2 regions of the Mycoplana sp. MJR14 genome follow, and region 2 is predicted to be linked to the other one. Evidence: riboswitches for the same ligand, from Rfam matches in the RefSeq annotation. Region 2 holds a riboswitch; the other holds the start of a gene.
The links. Region 2 has a riboswitch for S-adenosylmethionine ahead of P0086_RS03340 (O-succinylhomoserine sulfhydrylase). Riboswitches for the same ligand answer to the same signal wherever they lie in the genome.

Region 1: another riboswitch for S-adenosylmethionine. It lies ahead of metA (homoserine O-succinyltransferase); the one in region 2 lies ahead of P0086_RS03340 (O-succinylhomoserine sulfhydrylase).

Annotation. Positions count from the first base shown of each region.
Region 1 covers NZ_JARGEO010000004.1:319,192-326,222, forward strand. The annotation lists gene P0086_RS12065 (NAD(P)-dependent oxidoreductase) at 1-467, opposite strand, end outside; gene P0086_RS12070 (aldose epimerase family protein) at 590-1,606, opposite strand; gene P0086_RS12075 (GNAT family N-acetyltransferase) at 1,732-2,181, opposite strand; gene metA (homoserine O-succinyltransferase) at 2,186-3,109, opposite strand; SAM riboswitch at 3,169-3,246, opposite strand; gene P0086_RS12085 (beta-ketoacyl-ACP reductase) at 3,330-4,055, opposite strand; gene P0086_RS12090 (acetyl-CoA C-acetyltransferase) at 4,162-5,343, opposite strand; gene phaR (polyhydroxyalkanoate synthesis repressor PhaR) at 5,672-6,250, shown strand; gene rpmF (50S ribosomal protein L32) at 6,397-6,582, opposite strand; gene P0086_RS12105 (glutathione S-transferase family protein) at 6,765-7,031, opposite strand, start outside.
Region 2 covers NZ_JARGEO010000001.1:670,718-677,748, reverse strand. The annotation lists gene P0086_RS03340 (O-succinylhomoserine sulfhydrylase) at 46-1,230, opposite strand; SAM riboswitch at 1,273-1,351, opposite strand; gene P0086_RS03335 (2'-deoxycytidine 5'-triphosphate deaminase) at 1,425-2,522, shown strand; gene P0086_RS03330 (FAD-dependent oxidoreductase) at 2,795-3,919, shown strand; gene P0086_RS03325 (hypothetical protein) at 3,959-5,725, shown strand; gene P0086_RS03320 (hypothetical protein) at 5,706-7,019, shown strand.

The sequences.
Region 1 (7,031 bases), on a different contig from region 2:
AAGCAGTCGAGGATGGGGCGGACCTGCGCGACGTCGGCCTCGGCGCCCCCGACCATCACGTCCAGCGTGCCGGCGGCAGCGTCGGCCGGCGTCCGTCCCAGGGGCGCGTCGACCAGCGTGATGCCCTTCTGCGCCAGCCGCCCGGCTAGTGCCGTGGTGATCGACGGTTCGGAGGTGGAGCAGTCGACGATCGAGAGCTTCCGGCCGGCGGAAGCGATGCCGTCCGGCCCCTCGACGATGGCGAGCACTTCGGGCGAGCCGGTCACGCAGAGCACGATCACGTCGCACTCTGCCGCCATCTCGCGCGGCGTCTTCGCCTCGCGCGCGCCCTTGGCGACAAGGGCTTCGAGCGGCGCCCGGTTGCGGTGCGCCATGCACACCAGCGGATAGCCCTTGGCCAGGATGTTGGCGGCCATGCCCTGGCCCATGTAGCCGAGCCCGATAAATCCCACCGTTTGCTTCGTCATGACAATTGGCCTCCCTTCCAGATTGCGTGTTGCTGCGCCGGCTGTCGCGGCGACATGAGGATACCGCCGCCAGGCTTGTTTCCCCGTCTCACACTCCTGCAGACGGGGCGTGCGGCCGGCGGTCAGCCCTTCGTGAAGATGTAGTCGGTTTCCTGGCGCAGCGTCTCGCCCGGCCGCAGGACCGCCTGCGGAAAGCCCTGGTGGTTGACCGCGTCGGGCCAGACCTGCGTTTCGAGGCAGAAGCCGGCGAACGGGCCGTAGCGGCGCCCCTCCAGGCCCGGCACGGCGACGTTGATCATGGAACCGGTGTAGAGCTGCACGCCGGGCTCGGTTGTGTGCACCTCGAGCGCGACGCCGGAACGGTTGCTGCGGGCAAGCGCCACCGGCGTCTTGGCGCGTCGTTCCTTCGCCAGGCAGAAATTGTGGTCGAAGGCGACGCCGCCGGCTTCGGTCTGGCGGCGCAGCGGCGTCAGCGTGCGCAGGTCGAACGGCGTCCCCGCCACCGGCCTGATCTCGCCGAGCGGGATCAGGCGCTCGTCCACCGGCAGGTAGTGCTCGGCGGCAATGCTGATCTCGTGTCCCAGCGCGTCGCTTTCGCCGTCGAGGTTGAAGTAGCTGTGCTGGCAGAGATTGGCGATCGTCGGGGCGTCCGTCGTGGCCTCGTAGGTGACCGACAGCGTTGCCGGGGCGTGGAGGCGGTAGGTGCAGGTGACGGTGCAATTGCCCGGGTAGCCGGCACGGCCGGCCGGGTCGACGATCCGCAAGGTCACGTGGCTGTCCGACTGGTCCACGATCTGCCAGTTGCGCCGGCCGAGGCCGTCGCTGCCGCCATGGAGATGGGTCACGCCGCGCTCGTTCAGTTCGAGCTGGAAGGACGCGCCGTCGATGGCAAAGCGCCCGTTGCCGATGCGATTGGCGTTGCGGCCGGGGGTGGCGCCGAAATAGGGCGAATGGGCGAGGTAGTCGGCAAGGCTTTCGAGGCCGAGAACCAGCGGCGGCGCGTGCCCGTCCAGGCGCAGATCCTGGATGACGGCGCCCCAGGTGATGATCCTCGCCGTCAGCCCGCCGCCGGTGAGGACGACCAGCTGGACCGGCTCGCCCGTTTCGAGCCGGCCGAACAGTTCATTGCGCGCGTTCACCGATGTCCCTCCCGGCATTCTCGAATCCGCGCCGCAAACTGCGGCAAAACCGGCCGGGGGGCAACGGAAAAATCATACATATTCTTCGCCGCCCCCGCCGTGGCGACGATGGGACGGACGAACCCTTAGAGGCCCTTCTGGTAGACGATGAAGGGCGTCTTGTCGGCGATCCTGTCGTAGAGCCGGCGGGCGGTGGCGTTGAACTCCTGCGTCATCCAGTAGACCTCCGCCGCACCGGCCTCGGCAGCCCTGGCATAGACCGCCTCGATCAGGGCGCGGCCGATGCCGGTGCCGCGGACCGCCGGGTCGGCATAGAGGTCCTGCAGGTAGCAGACGTTGCCGACCGTCCAGCAGCTGCGATGGAACAGGTAGTGGGCGAGACCCACGGGCCTGCCGTCGACGACGGCGAGCAGGCCCGCAAATTCGTTCGCCCCGCCGCCGGTCAGCCGGGCGAAGGTCGTGGTGAAGATCGCCTCAGGCAGGACGGTTTCGTAGAAGGCGAGATAGGCGGTCCAGAGGCGCCGCCAGTCGGCCTCGTCCGAGGGAGAGAGGGGTCTGATCGTCAGTCCACCCATGGCTTCATCCTTGCTGGCCGATCTTTTCGAGGTCGTAGGGCGTCGTCTGGTACATCTCGTTGATCCAGTTGCCGAACAGAAGATGCGCATGGCTGCGCCAGCGGTTCATCGGCGCGATCGTGGGATCGTTGTGGGGGAAATAGTTCTTCGGCATCTTGATCGCCACGCCCGCGTTGACGTCGCGGAAATATTCGTCGGCGAGCGAAGTCGAATCATACTCCACATGGTTGAAGACGTAGAGCCGCTTGCCGCCCTTTTCCTGGACGTAGCAGACGCCCGTCTCGTCGGATTCCATCAATATCTCCAGGTCCGGGTGCTTGCGGATGTCTTCCGCCCGCACCTCGGTCCAGCGGGACACGGGGATCTGGAAGTCGTCGGAGAAGCCGTTCAGGAAGACCGACGCCGGATTGCGGTTGTGGTGGCGGAAGACGCCGAAGGCCTTCTCGTCGAGCGCATATTTCTGCACGCCGTGGAAATGATAGATGGCCGCCATGGCGCCCCAGCAAACATTCAGGGTGGAATGGACGTTGGTGACGGTCCAGTCGAGAATGCGCTTCATTTCGTCCCAGTACGTCACGTCCTCGTAGTCGAGCGTCTCGATCGGGGCGCCGGTGATGATGAAGCCGTCGAACTTGCGATGCCGGATCTCCTCCCAGGTGTCGTAGAAGGCGAGCAGGTGATCCTCGGAGGTGTTCTTCGCCTTGTGCCCGCCGATGCGCACGAGCGACAACTCGACCTGCAGCGGCGAGGCGCCGACGAGGCGCGCCATCTGGATCTCGGTCTTGATCTTGTTCGGCATGAGGTTGAGAAGCCCGATCTGCAGCGGGCGGATGTCCTGCCGGACGGCCACCGTTTCGGTCATCACCCGCACACCCTCGTGGACGAGGGTTTCGAATGCGGGCAGCGTATCGGGAATCTTGATGGGCATGTTTCACTCGATCAAAATAAAAAAACCGGCGGCGACGTCAGTCGCAACCGGTCCACGGAAGGTCTCTTCTCGCGGCCCTTTAGCGACTTGTTTTACGTGGCTGCAAGCCGGCCGGCCAAATCACCACGGGACGGGTCCTACATAGCGCCAGTCCGAAGAAGAATCAATGTCGGCTGTCCGGCGGCGCCGCTTCGGCCCCGCCGGTCCTTCCCGGCAGGCGTCAGACGAAGAACTGCCCGCCGTTGGCGGAGATCGTCGAGCCGGTGATGAAGCCCGCCTCGTCGGAGGCGAGGAAGACGACGCACCGCGCGATCTCCTCCGGTTCTCCCAGCCGTCCGACCGGGATCAGCGGGATGATGCGTTCGTTCAGCACCTTCTCGGGGATCGCGCGGACCATCTCGGTGCCGATATAGCCCGGGCAGATGGCGTTGACGGTGATGTTCTTTGCAGCCCCTTCCTGGGCGAGCGCCTTGGTGAAGCCGAGGTCGCCGGCCTTGGCGGCCGAATAGTTCGCCTGCCCCATCTGTCCCTTCTGGCCGTTGATGGAGGAAATGTTGACGATGCGGCCGAAGCCGCGGTCGCGCATGCCGCCCCAGACCGGGTGCGTCATGTTGAACAGGCCGGACAGGTTGGTGTCGATGACCTCGCGCCACTGCTGCGGCGTCATCTTGTGGAACATGACGTCGCGGGTGATGCCGGCATTGTTGACGAGGACCTCGATGGGGCCCAGGTCGGCCTCCACCTTCCTGACGCCGTCGGCGCAGGCCTCGTAGCTGGACACGTCCCACTTGTAGACCGGAACCCCGGTCTCGGCCTTGAAGGCGGCCGCCGCCTCGTCGTTTCCGGCGTAGTTGGCCGCGACCGTATAGCCGGCCGCCTTCAGGCCGACGGAGATGGCCGCACCGATACCGCGTGTGCCGCCGGTTACCAAAGCTACCCTGCTCATGTGTGCACTCCCCCCAATGTTGTCTGCCATTGTTCTTGGGTCGGGCCGGCACCTTGTGGGCCGCCCCGATGCGGCTTGTTGGTCAAGGCAGTCGGAAAGCTCCTCCTTACATCCTCTCGACGCACATGGCGACGCCCATGCCGCCGCCGATGCAGAGCGTGGCCAGGCCCCTGGAGACACCGCGGCGCTTCATTTCGAAGAGCAGCGTGTTCAGCACGCGGGCGCCGGACGCGCCGATCGGATGACCGATGGCGATGGCGCCGCCATTGACGTTGACGATTGCGGGATCCCAGCCGAGATCCTTGTTGACGGCGCAGGCCTGGGCGGCGAAGGCCTCGTTGGCCTCGACGAGGCCGAGGTCGCCGGTCTTCCAGCCGGCCTTCTCGAGCGCCTTGCGGGAGGCGGGAATAGGACCCGTTCCCATGATCTGCGGATCGACGCCGGCCGTCGCCCAGGAGACGATGCGGGCGAGCGGCTGGATGCCGCGGCGACCGGCCTCCGCCTCGCTCATCAGAAGTGTCGCGGCCGCGCCGTCATTGAGGCCGGAGGCGTTGGCCGCAGTCACGGTGCCGTCCTTGTCGAAGGCGGGCCGCAGCTTGGCCATCTGGTCGAGCGTCGCGCCGTGGCGGATGTACTCGTCGCTGTCGACGATCACGTCGCCCTTGCGGGTCTTGACGGTGAACGGAACGATCTCGTCCTTGAAGCGGCCCTCCTTCTGGGCGGCCTCGGCCTTGTTCTGCGAGGCGACGGCAAAGGCGTCCTGCTCCTCGCGGGAAAGCTGCCATTTCTTGGCGACGTTCTCGGCGGTGATGCCCATGTGATAGCCGTAGAAGGCGTCGGTCAGGCCATCCTTGATCATCGTGTCGATCATCTTCAGATCGCCCATCTTCACGCCGCCGCGCAGGTGGGCGCAGTGGGGCGCCATCGACATGGATTCCATGCCGCCGGCGACGATGATGCCGGCATCGCCGGTCGCGATCTGCTGCATGCCGAGTGCCACCGCGCGCAGGCCCGAGCCGCAGAGCTGGTTCATGCCCCAGGCGGTCTTTTCCTGCGGGACGCCGGCCTTCATGGCGGCCTGACGCGCCGGATTCTGGCCCTCGCCGGCGGGCAGCACCTGGCCGAGGATCACCTCGTCCACTTCCTCGGCCGAGACGCCGGTCCGCTCGAGCACGGCTGCGATGGCCGCGGCCCCGAGTTCGTGGGCGGGCGTATTGGCGAAGGCGCCGTTGAAGGAGCCGACGGCGGTCCTGGCTGCGCTGGCGATGACGATGGACGGGGTAGCCATGAAGCGTCTCCTCACGTGTTTCGTGCCGAAACCGTTGGCGGCGAGGCGCTGCGGCCCGCCCGGTTGTCGGAATTACCCTTTTCGGTTGCGTCGCCGGACGACCGCCGGCGTGAGCAACCGCCTCAAGGCAAACCTGTCAAAGCTTAGGGGGAGAGTCAAACGACTTGTCTTGGCATCGCCGCCCCGATGCGCGGCCGGCCGGCACGGCGAAAATGATTTTGCGCAGCATTTTTTCACTGCAACGCACAATGCGTTTGTTATAACGTAGTTTTTTGCGGATACTCGCAAATGCATGGAGCGATGGGAATTCGGGGAGGAGGAGACCCAGATGGCCAAGAACGACAATCCGATTACAATCAAGAAATATGCGAACCGGCGCCTCTACAATACCGGAACGAGCACCTACGTGACGCTCGACGATCTCGCGGTGATGGTGAAGAAGGGAGAGAACTTCACCGTCCAGGACGCGAAGTCCGGGGAGGACATCACCCACTCGGTGCTGACGCAGATCATCTTCGAGCAGGAATCGAAGACCGGCAACACGCTGCTGCCGATATCCTTCCTGCGGCAACTCATCAGCTTCTACGGCGACCAGATGCAGATGGTGGTGCCGAGCTATCTCGAACATTCGATGCAGGCCTTCACTGACCAGCAGGCGCAGATGCGCGAACAGATCAACAAGGCCTTCGGCGACAGCCCGCTGACCAAGAACCTGCAGATGCCGATGCAGCTGGTCGAGGAGCAGGTGCGCCGCAATACCGAGATGTTCCACAAGGCGATGCAGATGTTCTCGCCCTTCATGACGGCGCCGCAGCCGAAGGAAACGAAGAAGGCCGAGGCGAAGGACATCGACGAGCTGAAGGAGCAGCTGCGCGCGCTGCAGTCGAAGCTCGACAATCTGGGCTGAGGCTGAGGCGGGCTCGGCCGGCGCATTCAACCGAGCCGTCAGGGTCGATCGCCGCGCGCGGCCATGCCCATACGGCGGCGATCCCGCAAGAAAAAAGGCCCGGACGAGCCGGGCCTTTCAAAACATGTCGCTCTGCTGGACAGCGCTTATGCGCTTTCCTTCGGCGTCAACACCTGGCGACCGCGGTACATGCCGGTCTTCAGGTCGATGTGGTGCGGGCGGCGCAGTTCGCCGGAATTCTTGTCTTCGATGTAGCTCGGAGCCTTCAGGGCGTCGGCGGAGCGGCGCATGCCGCGCTTGGACGGGCTCGTTTTTCTTTTCGGTACAGCCATTTCACTACTCCACTGAACGGGCAAACACATCCAAGGCCACTGAAAATGGCCGAAAAAGACGTGCATCTATCTCGGAAATTTGGCGGGCTTATACATGGCTAATACCGGCTTGACCAGTCCCCGCGGGCATTTTTTCGCTTTTGCCGGAGCGGCTGCGATCGGCCGCCCCGGCACCCGGTCTCTCAGGCTTCGTCTTCCGGGACGATCCAGGTTTCGGCAAGGGCCGCCGCCTGCCATTTCTTCCAGGCCGGATGCGCCATGACGCGGTCCATATAGGCGAGCGTGGTCGGGTTCTTCGTCAAGAGGTAGGCGTGGAAGCGATTGACGACGGGGGCGAACATCGCGTCGGCCGCCGAGAAGCCGCCGAACAGGAACGGCCCGCCCCAGCGCTGCAGCGCATCGTGCCAGATGGTCTCGATGCGGGCGACGTCGTCGGCGACGCCGTCGGG
Region 2 (7,031 bases):
GCGGCCGCGCCTCGCGATCGCGAAGCGCGGCGCAGGCCGGGCTGCTCAGTTCTTCACCTTGTCCAGCGCCTGGGCGAAGTCGGCCAGCAGGTCTTCACCGTCCTCGATGCCGGCCGACAGGCGGACGGTGCCGGGGTTGATGCCGAGTTCGGCGCGGGCCTCGTCGGTGAGGTTCTTGTGCGTCGTGGTGCCCGGATGGGTGATCAGGCTCTTGGCGTCGCCGAGGTTGTTGGAGATCTCGACGATCTCGAGCGCGTTCTGCAACGCGAAGGCAGCCTCCTTGCCGCCCTTCAGATGGATGCACACCAGCGTCGAGCCGCCCGACATCTGCTTGGCGACGATATCGGCCTGCGGATGGTCCTTGCGGCCGGGATAGATCACCCGCTCGACCTTCGGATGGCTGGCGAGGAAGTCGGCGATCTTCGCGGCGTTCTCGGTCTGCTGCCGGACGCGCAGCGGCAGCGTCTCGATGCCCTTCAGAAGGGTCCAGGCGTTGAAGGGCGACATGGCGGGCCCGGTGTGGCGGAAGTAGTCCTGCAGGCTTTCCTCGATCCACTGCCGGTCGGACAGCACGATGCCGCCGAGGCAGCGGCCCTGGCCGTCGATGTGCTTGGTCGCCGAATAGACGACGATATGGGCGCCGAGTTCCAGCGGCTTCTGGTAGAGCGGGGTGGCGAACACGTTGTCGACCACGACCTTGGCGCCGATCTGGTTTGCGAGCTTCGCCACGCCGGCGATATCGACCACCTCCAGCGTCGGGTTGGTCGGGCTTTCGAGGAAGAAGACCTTCGTGTTCTTGCGGATCGCCTTTTCCCAGTTGCCGAGGTCGCGCCCGTCGACGAGCGTGCATTCGACGCCGTAGCGCGGCGCCAGCGTCTCGACCACCCAGCGGCAGGAGCCGAACAGGGCGCGCGCGGCGACGATGTGGTCTCCGGCCTTGACCTGGCAGAGGATCGCGGCGGCGACCGCGGCCATCCCCGAGGCCATGGCGCGGCCTTCCTCGGCCCCTTCGAGCAGGCACATGCGGCGCTCGAACATGTCGTTGGTCGGGCTGCCGTAGCGGGCATAGATGAAGCCGTCGGTCTCGCCCTTGAAGCGGGCTTCGGCGGCCTCCGAGCTTTCATAGACGAACCCCTGCGTCAGGAAGATCGCCTCGGAGGTCTCGGCATGCTGCGAACGGGTGGTGCCGCCGTGGACGAGTTGGGTAGCCGGGCGCCAGGATTTGCTCATCGGATCATTGCCTTCCAAACAAAAAAACCGGCCGCAATGCAGGCCGGTTTACACCCGGCCTTTTTAGCTACTTGTTTAACGTGGCTGCAAGCCGACCGGCCAAATCACCACGGGATATCCGGTCCATACTGCGTGGCGGCGCTTGCGTCAATTGCCCGCATTTGGTTTTGTCGGCCAGTTTGAAGGATAGGCTCATGACAACTGCTACAGGGATACTGGCCGACCGCGCCATCGGCGCGCTGTTCGAGGCCGGCAGGTTGAAGAGCGAGGCGGCGCTGGATGCCGACCAGGTGCAGCCGGCGAGCCTGGACCTGCGTCTCGGCTCGAAGGCCTTCCGCGTCCGCGCGAGCTTCCTTCCCGGGCCCGCCCACCTCGTCGCCGACAAGCTCGACCGGCTGAAGCTGCATGTCGTCGATCTTTCCGACGGCGCCGTGCTCGAGACGGGCTGCGTCTACATCGTCCCCCTGATGGAGAGCCTCGACCTGCCGAAGGAGCTGTCCGCCTCCACCAATCCGAAGAGCTCGACCGGCCGGCTCGACATCTTCACCCGCGTGATCACCGATCGCGCCCAGGAGTTCGACAAGGTTCCCGCCGGATATAGCGGCCCGCTCTACCTGGAGATCTCGCCGCGGACGTTTCCCATCGTCGTCCGCCGCGGCTCGCGCCTGTCGCAGATCCGCTTCCGCAAGGGCAACGCGCTCCTTTCGGACGCCGAGCTGCTCGCCCTGCATGCCTCCGACACGCTGGTGGCGAGCGACAGGCCGAACGTCTCTGGCGGCGGCATCGCCCTTTCGATCGACCTTAAGGGCACGGGGCCGGAAGGGCTCGTCGGCTATCGCGGCAAGCACCACACCGCCGTCGTCGATGTCGACAAGAAGAACCAGCACGATATCTTCGACTTCTGGGAGCCGCTGTTCAGCCGCGGCCGCAACGAACTGATCCTCGACCCGGACGAGTTCTACATCCTCGTCTCGCGCGAGGCCGTGCACGTGCCGCCGCTCTATGCTGCCGAGATGACGCCGTTTGATCCCCTGGTCGGCGAATTCCGCGTCCACTACGCAGGCTTCTTCGATCCCGGCTTCGGCCACGCCGCCGCCGGCGGCTCGGGCAGTCGCGCGGTCCTCGAAGTGCGCAGCCACGAGGTCCCCTTCATCCTCGAGCACGCCCAGATCGTCGGCCGCCTCGTCTACGAGCGCATGCTCGAACTCCCCGAAAGCCTCTACGGCTCCGGCCTCGGCTCGAACTACCAGGCCCAGGGCCTCAAGCTGTCGAAGCATTTCCGGGCGGGGTGAGAGAAGGGCACGCAACGGTGGCCTGGGCGGGCTACCACCGCTGGCGCGCACGACTGAGGATGTGGAGCTAAGTTTGGAGCTTGGCAGCGACGCCCCTCGTGTGTTTTCGACAGTCTCTTGCCCACTGCATCGAAGCCGGTGCTGCTCTTTGAGACGTCCTCGTCGCCTGATGTTTCGCAGTTGCCAAAGCATTCTCGCCTGTCGTAAACACCCCAGAACCAGCGCGGGCTTTAAGCAAAGCGATTTCCCCGCTTTTGAAGGACGGCAACTATATGGAACGAATATTGGTGGTGGGTGCCGGCTTTGCCGGCGCGTGTTACGCGCGCAGCCTGGCCGAAGCTGGATACCGTGTGACCGTAATTGATCAGCGCGACCACATCGCCGGAAATGCTTACGACTATGTCGATGAGAACGGAAAGCGTGTACACAGATACGGTCCGCACCTTTTCCATACCAGCAACGAGACTGTCGTGGCTTGGATATCCCGGTTCGGGAAATTCGCGGACTATGCGCACGAAGTGCGGGCCAGGCTTGCGGACGGTCGTCATGTCCCGCTTCCGGTGAACATCGACACGATCAACGATGTTTTCTCGGAAACGCTGGAGACGGCGGAGCAGGTTGAGGCATTCTTGGCGAGGATATCGAAACCGTATGCCAATCCGAAGAACGCGGCGGAGTACCTCTATTCGAAAATTGGAATCGAACTCACCGACCTGTTCTTCCGGCCGTATACCCGCAAGATGTGGGAGCTGGACCTCGAAGACATGGATAAGTCCGTCGTCCAGCGCATTCCCATCCGCTTCGATGGCGACAGGCGGTATTTTCCCAACGACAGGTTCCAGCTTCTGCCGATCGACGGCTATACCGCGGTCTTCGCCAACATCCTAGATCATGAGCTGATCGACGTGCGGCTGACTCAGGCCTTCTCGAAGGAGATGCTTGTGGATTACCGCCACTGCTTCAACAGCATGCCGATCGATGAATTCTTCAATTTCGAGTTTGGCGAACTGCCATACCGGTCGATCAGGTTACATCACCGGACCGCCTCGGAAGCACCCGAAGTGCCCAGCTCCGTGGTGAACTTCACCGATCACGGGCCGATCACCCGCGAAACCTACTGGCATCTGTTGCCGCACCATGACGTCGCCGATACAGGCCGCTGGACTGTCACGGCTGAGGAGCCGTGCGACTACAAGGCCAACAACCTGGAGCGCTATTACCCGGTCAAGACGGCCGACGGCCGGTATCTCGACCTCTATGAGCGCTACAAGAAGCGTGCCAAGGAGCTGCCCAACATCGACTTTATCGGCCGTTGCGGCACGTACCAGTATCTCGACATGCACCAGGTGATCAACCAGTCACTGATGGGCGCGGCGAACTGGCTGCAGCGGCGGTAGCGGGAGTTGGTGAGCGTACTGAATACAAGTGAGGTTCGCGTGAGCAATATCACCAAAATCACAAGAGAAATTATACAGGCGGTTGAAAGAAAACAGGTGGTGAAGCTTCCGGAGCTTCCCGTCTTTGGGACGGACGAAGAACTGCGTGGACATGTGCTGGACCTAATTAATACCTCAGGGTTAGCGAGGTTCTCTCCGCGCGGAGCATTTGAGAGGATGGTCCACCAATGCCTTAAGCGGATGCCGCGTTCAGATGTGGAGGACTTCATTGCGAAATTGGATGACGATGCCTTCAGGGCCTACACATCTACGACAACCGGTCATCTGAAGACTGACACAATTCCAATCGTTGTTGTACTTCTAATCCAGGACAGCGAGCAAGTCCCAGGTAGCGTTGATCACATCGTGGTTGCGATTCAGAATGAACTACTGCGGCGAGGCTTGGCCCCTTCGCTTCATCTGCCTGTTGCTTCTTATTTCATGTTGTCCTTTGCTCAGCGAGACGCGCATGAGAAGATCGGTCTCCATGAGGTTTGGCGTAGTAGCCTCCCTAAGCTGAGCGCGTGGCAACTCTTCCAGTTATTCAACCCGATCAACAAACCTTTGATTCAATGGACAATCGAAAGCGGGAAGTCCGGAGCTTTCGATGACGATGTACGTTCTTTGTTGAACTATTATTGGGTTTCGGTTGCCTACGATCGAGATGTGCTTGATGTAATTCGCCACAAAATGGGCGCGCTGGAAAAGAAGCTTCCAAGCCCTGACGTCAGCGATCCTTATCGAAATTCGCTTGAGTGGATAGCTCATGGCCGGATGAACACCATCGGCGCCGTCGCCCCGAAGGGAATCCCCCAGCGGTCGGGGCGACTGCGGGTGGCGATATGTGTGAGTGGACAAATGCGCGGCTTTGAGAAGGCATTTCCGTCTTGGCGGAAAGCGCTTTCCCTCGAGGACGTGGACTACGATATTTATGTCCACACCTGGCGTAAGTTGGGACGCAAGGCCTTGACGTCGTATCATGCCGGTCGAAATTTTCTGCCGCCTTTCTCTGAGGTATTCACTGAATCTTGGAATAAGCTCCAACGAGATTTCCCTGCTCGATATCCTGCCCTCTTTTCACTGTTTACCGCACTAGAAATAGTTGATATCGAACGAATTAAAGCAGTCATGAATCCTCAGGAAATAGTTGTTGAGGAGGATGATGTATTTCCTGAAACGACGCCAAATACATTTCGAATGCATTATAAGATCGAAAAATGTTACGAACTAGCGGTGCGCTCAGGGAAGGAATACGATCTAATCGTGCGCATCCGGCCGGACAAGAATCTTACGGATACAGGCGGAATAGACTGGGAAAAGGTCTACAAGGCCGCCGTCGGTGACCGGACGATCTTCACAGACACGCCGGTCAAAGTTGGATTCCCGCATGGGCTCGTCATGGGGGATCAGTTTATTGTAGCCGATCCGCAGGCTGCTGAGGCTGTCTTCAGGATCTGGTCATTGCCTGCAGCGCTTGGGCAGAACGTACTTGGCGGGTATGGCGTCAAATTTGCCGAGATGGGTCTGGAACTTCGTCAGCACTATAGTTTTGCTCTCCTGTGTCACTTTACTGGCCGCCGAGTCGAGGGCTTTCCTTATCCGATATGTTCCGGTGGAGACACGGCTTCTCTGCTCGACCCCTATCCCATTCCGAGCAGTATGGTTCGCAAGGCGCTTGAGAAGGATACGGCTGGTCGTATGGATGAAGTTGATTCCGAACTCTTGCGTGCAGCTAAGATTTCGAGCGATGATAAATATCAGCGGTGAAGAGATAGAAATGATGGACGTTTCGGATGTCGACAAGCACTTCTATTCAAGCGCACATCATCAAGCAATCTGGAAAAACTGCGGTACTGACCTGATTGTAGTGGCCTTTTCAGAGAGGAAGGAGCCTGCTCCAGCGGAGTTTTTCGCGCGTGAGTTCTTTGAGAAGGAAAGATTGTCTTACGTAGTCGTGAGAACCTTGAAAAATACCTGGTATTTGCAGGATGACATGGGGGAGCTTCTCTCCGCAATTCGTCTAAAAATCAGCGAGTCCGGTGCCAAAAGGGTTGTTCTTTTCGGCGCATCGATGGGCAGCTTCGGCTGTATCCGTTCCGTAAATGCCCTCAGACCGGAACGAATCATTATATGTGGCCCCATCGCATCTCTAGATGCAAAGTTTGAGCGTCGTTGGCTTTCCGACTATCGGGAGTTGTTGCCGAGTTATGAGGGGATTTGTCAGGAAATTCTTCCTTTTCGTCAGGCGACTGACGTTATCGCCATCTATGATCCTAGAGACATGGATGCGCGGCACGTCGAGCTTGTTGAAAAGCATGCAGCGGTACAGCAGATTAAGATTGCCGGCGCTGGTCACATGGTCTTGCAATATTTGCGTGATTCGGGCGTCCTTGGTAAAGTAATTAGGCTTATGTTGGAGGAAAATGTCAAGATTGAGGATGTCAAGGCTGTAATTGCGCGCAGCCGAAAAGAGAACAAGTCTTATCTTCTGAATCTGTCCGAGAAATTGGACCGTCGGCCGCGCTTGCAGAGAGCTGTCCTCGACTTTGCTGGCCTCCGGTTCCCAGAGGATATTGCCGTCAAACTTGCAAAGTCAGCGTATCACGCGCGCCAAAAAAACCTTGAGGAGGCTGCTCAGATCATCCTCGACGTCGTTTCGTCGCAAGGGCGCCGAAGCCTCGGTGTTGAGCTTGGGAAGGCGATCAGCTCCTTTGCCGCGAATGGCGGAGAGGGTACACGGATAAATTCCGCCATTAAACTCTTTGCCGCGGCGACGCCCCGCTCAAGGGGCACGCAACTGTGGTATGCCCGTTTTCTACGTTTCAGTGGGGCCTATGACCAAGCTTTTGCGGCACACGAACAATTTATGGGAGGCGACACGTTTGAGGCTCACGCTCATATCGAGCGTGGTTTGATCTTTGAAAAGATGGGGCTTAACTATGCCGCGCGCGAAGCTTTCAGGCAGGCTCTGCACTACGCTCCTGAATTTCCTCCGGCCAACCAACATTTCACGCGTGTGAAACATATGCTTGAAAAGAGGGGCGTCGTGGATCGTAGTTAGCGAGATTCACGT